Regions from separate parts of the Cyclobacterium xiamenense genome, predicted to be linked through region 2. Evidence: riboswitches for the same ligand, from Rfam matches in the RefSeq annotation. Region 2 holds a riboswitch; the other holds the start of a gene.
What was found. Region 2 has a riboswitch for S-adenosylmethionine ahead of BMW71_RS02500 (O-acetylhomoserine aminocarboxypropyltransferase/cysteine synthase family protein). Riboswitches for the same ligand answer to the same signal wherever they lie in the genome.
Positions count from the first base shown of each region.

Region 1: it holds a riboswitch for S-adenosylmethionine, as region 2 does, so the genes downstream of both, BMW71_RS20970 (homocysteine S-methyltransferase family protein) here and BMW71_RS02500 (O-acetylhomoserine aminocarboxypropyltransferase/cysteine synthase family protein) in region 2, are expected to answer to the same signal.

Region 1 covers NZ_FNZH01000010.1:123,913-129,294, forward strand. The annotation lists gene metF (methylenetetrahydrofolate reductase [NAD(P)H]) at 1-826, opposite strand, end outside; gene metH (methionine synthase) at 857-3,568, opposite strand; gene BMW71_RS20970 (homocysteine S-methyltransferase family protein) at 3,573-4,616, opposite strand; SAM riboswitch class I at 4,691-4,792, opposite strand; gene BMW71_RS20975 (hypothetical protein) at 4,889-5,382, opposite strand, start outside.
Region 2 covers NZ_FNZH01000001.1:698,366-703,747, forward strand. The annotation lists gene BMW71_RS02480 (alkaline phosphatase family protein) at 1-47, opposite strand, end outside; gene BMW71_RS02485 (glycerophosphodiester phosphodiesterase) at 55-834, opposite strand; gene BMW71_RS02490 (VOC family protein) at 970-1,359, opposite strand; gene BMW71_RS02495 (homoserine O-acetyltransferase family protein) at 1,380-2,435, opposite strand; gene BMW71_RS02500 (O-acetylhomoserine aminocarboxypropyltransferase/cysteine synthase family protein) at 2,445-3,749, opposite strand; SAM riboswitch class I at 3,929-4,038, opposite strand; gene BMW71_RS02505 (acyloxyacyl hydrolase) at 4,254-5,222, shown strand; gene BMW71_RS02510 (S8 family peptidase) at 5,378-5,382, shown strand, end outside.

The DNA.
Region 1 (5,382 bases), on a different contig from region 2:
TTACATCCGCATTGTTTTTGCATTTTTCCAATCCCGACAGCAGGTCGTCCGGCAAGTCCAGGTAAAAGGTTTTGGGCAGGTTAACAATCTGGGACAGGGTGGTAATGGGTTTGAGCCCCGGGATGATGGGTAGGTCGATACCCACTTCCCGTACTTTATCGACAAAATCGAAATATTTTTTATTGTCGAAAAACATCTGGGTTACGATGTAGCTGGCCCCGGCATCCACCTTGGCCTTGAGTTTTTTCAGGTCGAAATTCAAGCTGGGAGCTTCAAAGTGCTTTTCCGGATACCCGGCCACGCCCACGCAGAAATCCGTGCGGAATCCCACTTCCGTCTCGTCGTTCAGGTAGCGGCCATGATTCATTCCGATAATCTGCTCGACCAATTCACTGGCATACCGGTGCCCATCCTTATTGGGAAGAAAATTCGCTTCAGATTTCGGCGCGTCTCCCCGCAAAGCCAGCACATTTTCCACCCCGATAAAGTAGAGGTCTATCAGGGCATTTTCGGTTTCCTCTCGGGAAAACCCACCGCATAAAAGATGTGGAACGGCATCTATGTGAAACCGGTTCATGATCGCCGCACAGATGCCCACCGTGCCGGGTCGTTTGCGGGTGCTGACTTTTTCCAGCAAGCCGTTGGCATGCTTTTTATACACGTACTCCTCCCGATGATAGGTAACATCGATAAAGGGAGGTTTGAACTCCATGAGCGGGGCGATGCCTTCCAATAGGTGGCTGAGACTTTGCCCTTTAAGGGGAGGTAGAATTTCAAAAGAAAACAACGTCTTCTTTGCTGCTTGTATGTATTCGGTTACTTTCATTCGTTTTACGTAATGGGCGGCTATATGGAGCTATCCCTCGTAGGATAACTGCGGAGAATAAGAAAGGTTGGGAGACAACCAACGTTCGGCCTGGGCTTTGGAAACCCCTTTGCGTCGGGCATAATCTTCGACCTGATCTTCGCCGATTTTTCCCAATCCAAAGTACTTGCTCTCCGGATGTCCAAAATAAAAACCGCTAACGGAGGAGGTAGGGTACATCGCAAAGCTATCCGTGAGTGTGATCCCTATCCGGTTTTCCACGTCCAACAGGTCAAAAAGGGTTCGTTTTTCCGAGTGCTCGGGGCAGGCAGGATATCCCGGTGCCGGACGGATGCCTTGATAGGATTCGCGAATCAGGCCCTCGTTGTCCAGGGATTCTTCCGGGTCGTAGCCCCAGAATTCTTTTCGTACCCGTTCGTGCAGGTATTCTGCAGCCGCTTCGGCAAGCCGGTCTGCCATGGCTTTCAGCATAATGTCGTTGTAATCGTCTCCATTTTCCTGAAAGACTTTTAATCTCTCCTCGATCCCCAGGCCAGCAGTCACCGCAAATCCCCCAAAATAATCCTGTTGCTTCGGATGAATGTAATCCACCAAACTCCGGTTAGGTACCCCTTTTCCTTTCCTTCCCTGCTGCCGGAGGAAGTGAAACACGTACTGTTTTCCAGGAGTGAACTCGGGGTCGATGATCAAATCATCTCCCGAGCGGTGCACGGGAAAAAGCCCCAAAACGGCCTTTGCTTTGAGCCAACCCTCGTTGACAATGCGGTCTAGCATGTTGTTGGCATCGTTGTAGAGTTTGAGTGCCTCTTTGCCTACTACAGGATCTTTGAGGATTTTTGGAAACTTACCGGCCAGCATCCAGGTGCTAAAAAACGGAGTCCAGTCGATGTACCCGCGAATGGTGCCCAGGTTCAACCTATCCAGCACATGCAAACCGGTTTTTTTTGGCACGAAGGGCTGGTAGTGGGACCAGTCCAGTGGAACGGGATTGGTTTTTGCTTCCTTGTATGTAACGAGCTGTTTGACCTGTTGTTTGGCCTCGTGTTCGTCACGCAGGCGGTTGTACAGCGCTTTCATTTCCTTCCGGTATTTCTCCCGCGTATCTTTGTTGATGGCTTCTCCCGCCACAGGAACGGATTTGGAGGCATCGGCCACGTGCACCACAGTGCCGCTATACACCGGATCTATTTTCACGGCTGTATGGATGCGCGAGGTAGTCGCCCCTCCTATCAGCAAGGGAATGGTAAGCCCCCGCCGTTCCATCTCGGCTGCGACGTTTACCATCTCGTCCAGAGAAGGGGTAATCAGCCCACTTAGTCCAATGATATCCACTTTTTGAGCGACTGCCTCGTCGATAATTTTTTCGGTTTCCACCATCACGCCCAGGTCAATGATCTTGTAGCTGTTGCATGCCAGCACGACTCCCACGATATTTTTGCCGATATCGTGCACGTCTCCTTTTACCGTGGCGAGCAGAATCCGGTTAATGTTATCGGTTTCCGGCTCGCCCTCTTTGGCTTCTTCCGGCAGGGGCATGAACGGCTCCAGGTAGGCCACTGCCTTTTTCATCACCCGGGCACTTTTTACCACCTGGGGCAAAAACATCTTTCCTTCCCCGAAAAGGTCTCCTACCACATTCATCCCGTCCATCAGCGGACCTTCGATTACCTTGAGCGGATCCTGTAGGTCCAGACGGGCTTCTTCGGTATCTTCCACAATGTGATCCAATATCCCTTTTACCAAGGCATGTTGGATGCGTTTTTGCACAGGCTGACTTCTCCATGCCTCGTCTGTCTTACTTTTTTTTCCCTGGGATTTCACCGTCTCCGCAAAGTCAAGCAACCGTTCGGTAGCATCTTCCCGGCGATTCCAAATCACGTCTTCCACGTGTTGCAGCAGGTCTTTTGGAATGTCGTCGTATATTTCCAGCAGGGAGGGATTCACGATGCCCATGTCCATTCCGTTTTTAATGGCATGGTACAGAAATACCGCATGCATGGCCTCCCGTACGGGGTTGTTTCCCCGGAAGGAAAAGGAAACGTTACTCACTCCTCCACTGACTTTTGCTCCCGGAAGATGGTCTTTGATCCATCGGGTGGCCCGGAAAAAATCAATGGCGTTGTTTTTGTGTTCGTCCATTCCGGTTGCCACCGGAAATATATTCGGATCAAAAATGATGTCCTGGGGGTTGAATTTAACGGTTTGGGTAAGTAGGTTGTAGCTACGCTCGCAAATCTGAATCCTTCGTTCGTAGCTATCGGCCTGGCCTTTTTCATCAAATGCCATCACGACCACAGCTGCACCAAACTTCTTGATGGTCCGGGCCTGTTGGATAAACTCCTCCTCTCCATTTTTCAAACTGATGGAATTGACGATACCTTTTCCCTGAATGCATTTGAGGCCGGCCAGAATGATCTTCCACTTGGAGCTATCGACCATCACGGGTATGCGGCTAATTTCGGGTTCGGAGGCGATCAGGTTCAGGAATTTCACCATGGCCGCTTCCCCGTCCAGCATGGCTTCGTCCATGCATACATCCAGAATCTGCGCTCCTCCCCGTACCTGATCCAGGGCAACTTCCAGGGCTTCGTCGTACTTCCCGTTTAAAATCAGCCTGGCAAATTTCTTGGAACCGGTCACATTGGTCCTTTCCCCAATATTTACAAAATTGATGGTGGGGCCAAAAACCAAGGGTTCCAAACCGGAAAGTTTCAATGTGGGTATTTTCGTAAAATCGTTCATGGGGTTATTTTTCTTGGGTAGCTACCTTCAGTGGTCTTGGCGAAAATTTAGAGGCAGTATTGGAAATGGCGGCAATGTGTTCCGGTGTGGTGCCGCAGCAGCCACCCAGAATATTGATCCAGCCTTCCTTAAGAAAATCCGTCAATTGATCGTTCATTTCACCGGGCCCTTGATCGTATTTTCCAAACTCGTTGGGAAGTCCGGCATTGGGATAGACGCTTACGTAATAGGGTGCATTTTCGGCCAAAACCTTCAGGTAAGGGCGCAACTCTTTGGCTCCCAGCGCACAATTTAGCCCGATACTTAGCAGGGGCACATGGGAGAGTGAAATCAAAAAGGCTTCGGTAGTCTGGCCGGAAAGGGTCCTGCCCGAGGCATCCGTGATGGTTCCGGATACCATGATGGGAATTCCGCCATCCTGCGGATCCAGGGGAATCCCTCTTTTTTCGTATACCTCTTGTATTGCGAAGAGGGCTGCTTTGGCATTTAGGGTGTCGAAGATGGTTTCGATCAACAGCATATCAACGCCTCCATCCAGCAATCCTTCCACCTGCTCGCTGTAGGCTTCCACCAGTTGGTCAAAATTAATTGCCCGGTAGCCTGGGTCGTTTACATCGGGCGAAAGGGAAGCCGTACGGTTGGTAGGACCGATGGCACCCGCTACAAATCGGGGCTTTTTTGGATTTTTTGCGGTACAGGCATCGGCCACCTCGCGCGCCAGTCGGGCCGATTCCGCATTGAGTTGGTAAGCCAGGTCGGCAAGGCCGTAGTCTTCCTGGGCAATGGATGTGCTGCTAAAGGTATTTGTTTCGACAATATCCGCACCCGCATCAAAATAGGCTTGATGGATCTCTTTGATGATTTCCGGCCGGGTGAGTGAGAGCAGGTCGTTGTTTCCCTTCAGGGACTTCTTCACTCCATAGAGAGCCTCGTTTCTAAAATCGTCTTCCTGCAGGGCATACCGCTGTATCATGGTACCCATGGCCCCATCCAAAATCAATATTCTTTTTTTCAGCTGCTGAAGCAATACTTCGGTTCTGTTTGGCATGTTGTCGTAATTTTATAAAAAACTTATACGAGCATGAACCGGGCTAAAACTAGAATGGAATCTCTACCTTTTTCGGCTCATCTTTATCCGGCATGTCCGGAACGGGAATTAGCACCTTGTCACATCAGGTTGCTAAGACATCATAGGGCCCTACCCTCCGTCTTTCTCGATAAGCAATGCCAAAAGTAACAGGATTTAAGGAAAAAAAACCCCTTTTTTCCAAAAAACTTTGAATCAAAATAAGAGACCTGAGCGGATAAACGGTAGTCCGGCTAGGGACGCAGGCCGAAACCCAGTTGCACGTAGGGACCCGACATGTAGTTTGCCATGGTTAGCTCCCCCAAACGATACCTGCTTAGGGGAACTTCGTATCCGACATGGGCGGAATACACCAGGCGAAAGGTGTTGTTAAATACCGGAAGGGCGTATGAAACCGCCACTTCTGATTTACTCATGAGCCCACTGCTTCGCAGGTAGCCGTCAAAATCCGGTTCTTCAAACAAAAGGGGGAAATCGGGTTTGGCGGTGTGCTCCAGGCTGTAGCGCAAGTTGCCGTAGCCCAAACCCAGCGTTGCGCCGAGTTCCAGGTTTCGCCGCTTAAACAATTGGTACCCGTAGTTCCCATAAACCCGCACACTATTCAGGGTGTGGCGATGGGTGGGCCCTGCCTCTCCACTAGTACCCAGATTAAACACGTCCACTCCGTACATGCGGCTTCTGTTCTCACCCATGATTTTAATACCCAAATTATACGGCGCCTGTTCCA
Region 2 (5,382 bases):
AGGTTTCCCAGTAGCAGGTGCAGGTATACGGGAGTATTGGGTTTCATGATGGGCTCAATGGATCAGGGAGAATAGTTTTTCCGGCTCATCTGTTGTGATGAAATCTACGTTTTTTTCCAGCAGCCATTGCATGTCTTCTTCCTTATTGACGGTCCACACATTGACTGTCAAGCCCAATTCGTGTGCTTCGTCGATCCATTGTGGGTTTTCCTTCACCGTTTTTATGTTGTAATCAAAACCGAAAAAACCATGATCTTTTAGTTGTTTCGGTGTTTTATCTCCCATTAGATAGGCCACGTTGGCATTGGGGTCCAACGCCAATACGCGCAATCCGATGTCATAATCGAAGGTGATGTAGTCGATCCATTCTTCGGCATTTAATCTTTTCACCAGTTCCACCGATTTTGTCGCCAATTCCTGCCCTCTTTCCTTGGATATCCGGGATGGTTTGATCTCAAAGATCAGTTTGGTTCCCTGCTGGGTCATTCCTTGCCGAATGTATTCTTCGGCAGTAGGGACTTTTTCTCCGTTGGGCAATGGTTTTTTTAGCAGCTCGGCATAGGTTACCTCTTCAATAACCATTCCTTCGTGATCCGCATCGTGATTGGCTACCAGCACTCCGTCGGCAGTCATCCATACATCAAATTCCGATCCTTCGCAGCCCAAGTCTACTGCCTGTTGCAGGGAGGCCAGCGAATTTTGGGGATACGGAGCGGCTTTCCAGGCTCCCCGGTGAGCGATTACTTTATTGCGGTGGAAGTTCATTTGTTGGGCATTAGTCTGCAAAAACACGGTTCCTAGTAGCAGAAAGGTAAGAAGAATGCGGTGTACCATGGGTATAACGTTGCTGGTTTTTACGCAATATTCGAAAAGAAATGGGAATCACCAATACTTGGGGATAAATAAACGGTTACCAAATGATGAGCAGAAGGTTTCCGGAAAACGATGGGATGGAAAAGGAGACCAGGACTACTCCCAGATGCCAGTGGGAACGATTTCGAGTACGTGTCCGAAGGGGTCCTCAAAATAAAAACTATTTCGATCGCGGCCCCAGTCTTGTTCGTGGGTGATTTCGATGCCCTTTTCACGAAGAAGCGCCCGGGTAGCCAGGTAATCGGCTTCCGGTACTTCGAAGGCAATGTGTTGCTTCCCATGGGCATAATGCGGAGGGAGGCAGCTCTCCTTTTCGGTTACTTCGGGCAGAAAGCACAGCAAAACCGAATCCCCGCATCTAAAAAAAACATGCCTTCCTTCAACCTTCGAAATGAGGGGCATTTCCAATAAGCCGTTGTAGAACGCCACCGCTTTATCCAGATTTGGGATGTAAAGGCAGGTTTCTTTGATACGGTTGTACGGAATCATGAGGGGTTGTTTGGCAATTATTGATTATTTTCCAGGTAAAAGGACTGCAGGATGTAATGTAATTGCTCGTATTCAATCAGAAAGGCATCGTGTCCGTAGGCGGATTTGATTTCCCGATAGGTACCCTTGGCTACGTAGCGGGCGATATACCGGGATTCGTCGCAGGTAAACAAGACGTCGGTATCGACACCGATTGAAAGCACCCGGCAGTGGATACGGGCGAGGGCATTGGGGGTACCGCCCCTGCCTCTTCCCAAATCGTGACTATCCATGGCCTTGGAAAGAATCCAGTAAGACAGCGCATTGAAGCGATTGGCAAGCTTTTGCCCCTGGTAACGCAGGTAACTACTTATTTTAAAGTTGTCTGTTTTTTCTTCCGTCTCACTTTGGCTTTGGACAAAGGTTTGCGGGTGCCGGTAACTGAGCATGCCAATCGCCCGAGCTGTTTCCAGGCCCTTTTTTCCAGCGTCTGGATGTTCTTTTCCCCAGGTTTCATCGGATTCGATGGCCATGCGTTGCGTCTCATTAAAACCGATAATCCAGGGAGATGCTTTCGCATTGGACGCGATGATAATGGCATTTTGTAAGCGATTTTGCAGGGAATAGGCCCATTCCAAAGCCACTTGACCACCCAAAGAACCTCCAATCACCGTATTTATTTTTTCCAGGCCGAGATGCAGCCGCAGCCGGTCCAGGGACGCAGCAATGTCTCGGGTGGTCAGGTTTGGGAAATCGTAATAATACGGCTTTCCGGTATCCGGACGGCTACTCAATGGCTGCGTGGATCCATAACAAGATCCGAGATAGTTTGCGCAAATGATGAAATAATTGGCAGGGTCGTAAAACTTGTCTTCTCCTACCAGGCCCGACCACCATTCCTGTGGGTTGGCGTCTCCGGTCAATGCATGCATGATCCAGATCACGTTGTCTTTTTCGGCATTGAGCTGTCCCTGTGTGGTATAACTCAATTGAAACTCAGGCAATATTTCTCCAGACTCCAAGGGGAGTGCTTCCTTGCAATAAAAAATATCTCGGGTCATTTCAATGGTCAAATGCGGCGATTGAAGGTTCATTTGATGAAATTATAGTTTGTCAAAAGCTGCGCTGAGGTCTGCTTTTAGGTCTTCCACATGTTCGATTCCACAAGAAATCCGCAACAGGGTAGGCGTAACACCCGCAGCCAGCTGTTCCTCCTCGGAAAGTTGTTGATGGGTGGTAGCGGAAGGTTGGATTATCAGCGTTTTTGCATCTCCTACGTTCGCCAGGTGGGAGATCAATTCGAGGTTATTGATAAACTCCGATGCTCCTTCTTTTTCACCTTTCAGCTCGAAACTCAACACCCCGCCATAGCCATTGGGGAGGTATTTTTTTGCCTGCTCGTGATAGGCGCTGGAAGCCAATCCGGGATAATTTACCTTTTTCACTTTTGGATGTTGCTCCAGCCATTCTGCCAGGGCCAGTGCATTGTCGACGGTTCGCTGCACCCGTAGAGAAAGCGTTTCCAAGCCTTGCAACAACAAAAAGGAATTAAACGGACTTAGGGCCGGACCGAAATCCCGAAGGCCTTCCACCCGTGCACGGATAGCAAAGGCCACGTTGGGTAGGCCCAGCGGATTATTATCGCCAAAGGTTTCCCAGAAATTAAGCCCGTGATAGCCTTCCGAAGGTTCGGAGAATTGAGGAAATTTACCATTTCCCCAGTTGTAATTGCCACCGTCGACGATGATTCCCCCAATTGAGGTACCGTGCCCGCCTATCCATTTTGTGGCGGAAGAGGTCACAATAGTCGCCCCGTGTTTGATGGGCTGGCAAAGATAGCCGCCCGCACCGAAGGTATTGTCTACCACCAATGGGATATCGTATTTTTTCGCAAGTGAGGCCACGGCTTCAAAATCAGGCACATTGAATTCCGGATTGCCGATGGTTTCTACGTAAATCGCCTTTGTCTTGTCGTTGATTTTTGCTTCCAGATCGGCTGCCTTATCGGATGCAGCAAATCGGGCCTCAATGCCAATTCGTTTGAAGGAAACCTTAAACTGGTTGTACGTTCCGCCATACAGGAAGGGAGACGTGACAAAATTATCCCCAACCGTCAGGAAGTTGTTGAGGGCCAAAAACTGGGCTGCCTGTCCGGAAGCCGTCGCGACCGCTGCCACTCCACCTTCCAATGCAGCCACTCTTTTTTCAAAAACATCCGTGGTCGGATTCATGATCCGGGTGTAGATGTTGCCAAATTCTTTCAGGGCAAATAAATTGGCTCCGTGCTCGGCCGAATTAAACACGTAGGAAGTGGTTTGATAAATGGGAACCGCCCGTGAGTTGGTGGTTGGGTCAGCTTCCTGTCCTGCGTGAATTTGTAATGTTTCGAATCGGTACGTTTTTGACATGATTGTTGTGTTTTAGGTCTATGTTTTTATGAAAATGATAGGATGAATACGCATGAATTGGCACTTAGAAACGCATGCAAACCCGCTCCGTGCCCTGATAGCACGCGTGGAGGAGTTTTTTGATACGTTTGGTGGAAATTTTATCCTTTATGTTTACCGGAAATGGCCTCATTTTGTAGAATTTATATTCCCAGATGGAACCATTCACACCTGGCAGGAATTGGCACCTTGGATTTTCCAGGTTGCCAGAGGGTCTACGAGCCTGTCTCTTACCTCTTCTCTATAAATCCTTTTCACTTTTAAAAAGTTAAAGGATGGAGCAAAATAAGCCCAGAAAGGAGTATTTTCCAATTTATTTGGTGAATTTTTTTCTTTTTTTGAAACAATATCGCAGAAAATCAGTGAGATAATCGGATGAGGCACACACGAGCAATTGGTCTATTTCTACTGGTCGGATTCGTTGTTTTTCCGGACGCCCGGGGGCAAAGGCTCACGAGATTCGCCATGGAAGGACAAACAAGTTGGATTCTCCCGCACTCGGAAGAGTTGGTTCCTATATCCCAAAGCCATCCGCAGGGAATCCGCTTGTCCTACGAAAAACTATCCCTGGAGAAATCCACCTGGGAGAATTGCAATTGTTTTTACCTCTGGGGAGGGGAGTTGGGCTATACAAATTTCAATAATCCGACTGTATTGGGAGATGCGTTTTTCTTTTCTGGTTTTTTTGAACCGGTACTCTGGCGCCGTGCCGACTGGCAGTTACGCCTAAAAGCTACCCTGGGCATGACCTACCTGACGAAGGTTTACGATGTAAATAGCAATCCGAAAAACACCTTTTTTAGTAGTCCGCTTAGCTTTTTGCTTGCAGTAGCTCCGAAAGTATCCTATCAGGTGTCCGAAAACTGGGAGGTTTTCCTATCCGGACACTACAACCATATTTCCAATGGAGGGCAAAGACAGCCCAATCGAGGCATGAATTTTCCGGGCTTTGGTTTAGGGGTCGGGTATTGGTTAGAACAACCTGTCTTCCCTGCGCATAAAAAACCCGTGCTAAGACACCGCCTTTCTTTTCTTTTGGAAAGCTTTGGCACCTTTAGGGACAATCCCGCCGACACTGGTAGGGTACCCGCACTCGGAATTTCTATGGATCTAATCCATACCCTAACGCGTATCAATCAGCTGGGGCTGGGGACCGAACTTTCCTGGGATCAGTCGCTTTCTTCCCGTGCAGAAACCCAGGGTTTTGTTCCGGCTGCCTTTCTTTCGCACCATTGGGTTTTCGGACGGGTAGATTTCAGCCAGCGGATGGGCCTGTACTTGACCGACCCAGCGTTCATCGGCCAAAATCACCGCTTCTTTCAACGTTATGCATTGAGCTACTGGTTTCCAACGGGATTTGTTTTTGGGGTAGATCTGAAGGCCCACGGCCATGTGGCGGAAAACATCGGCTTGCGTTTGGGTTGGCTGTTTTAGCTACAAAAGCTACCAAACAAAAGGTATTCTTGCCGTAAACGTTTTTGAAATTTGATGCAAATTGGATCTTTACTACCTTTCCTTCGTTAGGTGTAAGGGATTTGATAAAAAATCCCATTAATTTTATTTATTCGTTTTAATACACGGTTACTTTCATGAA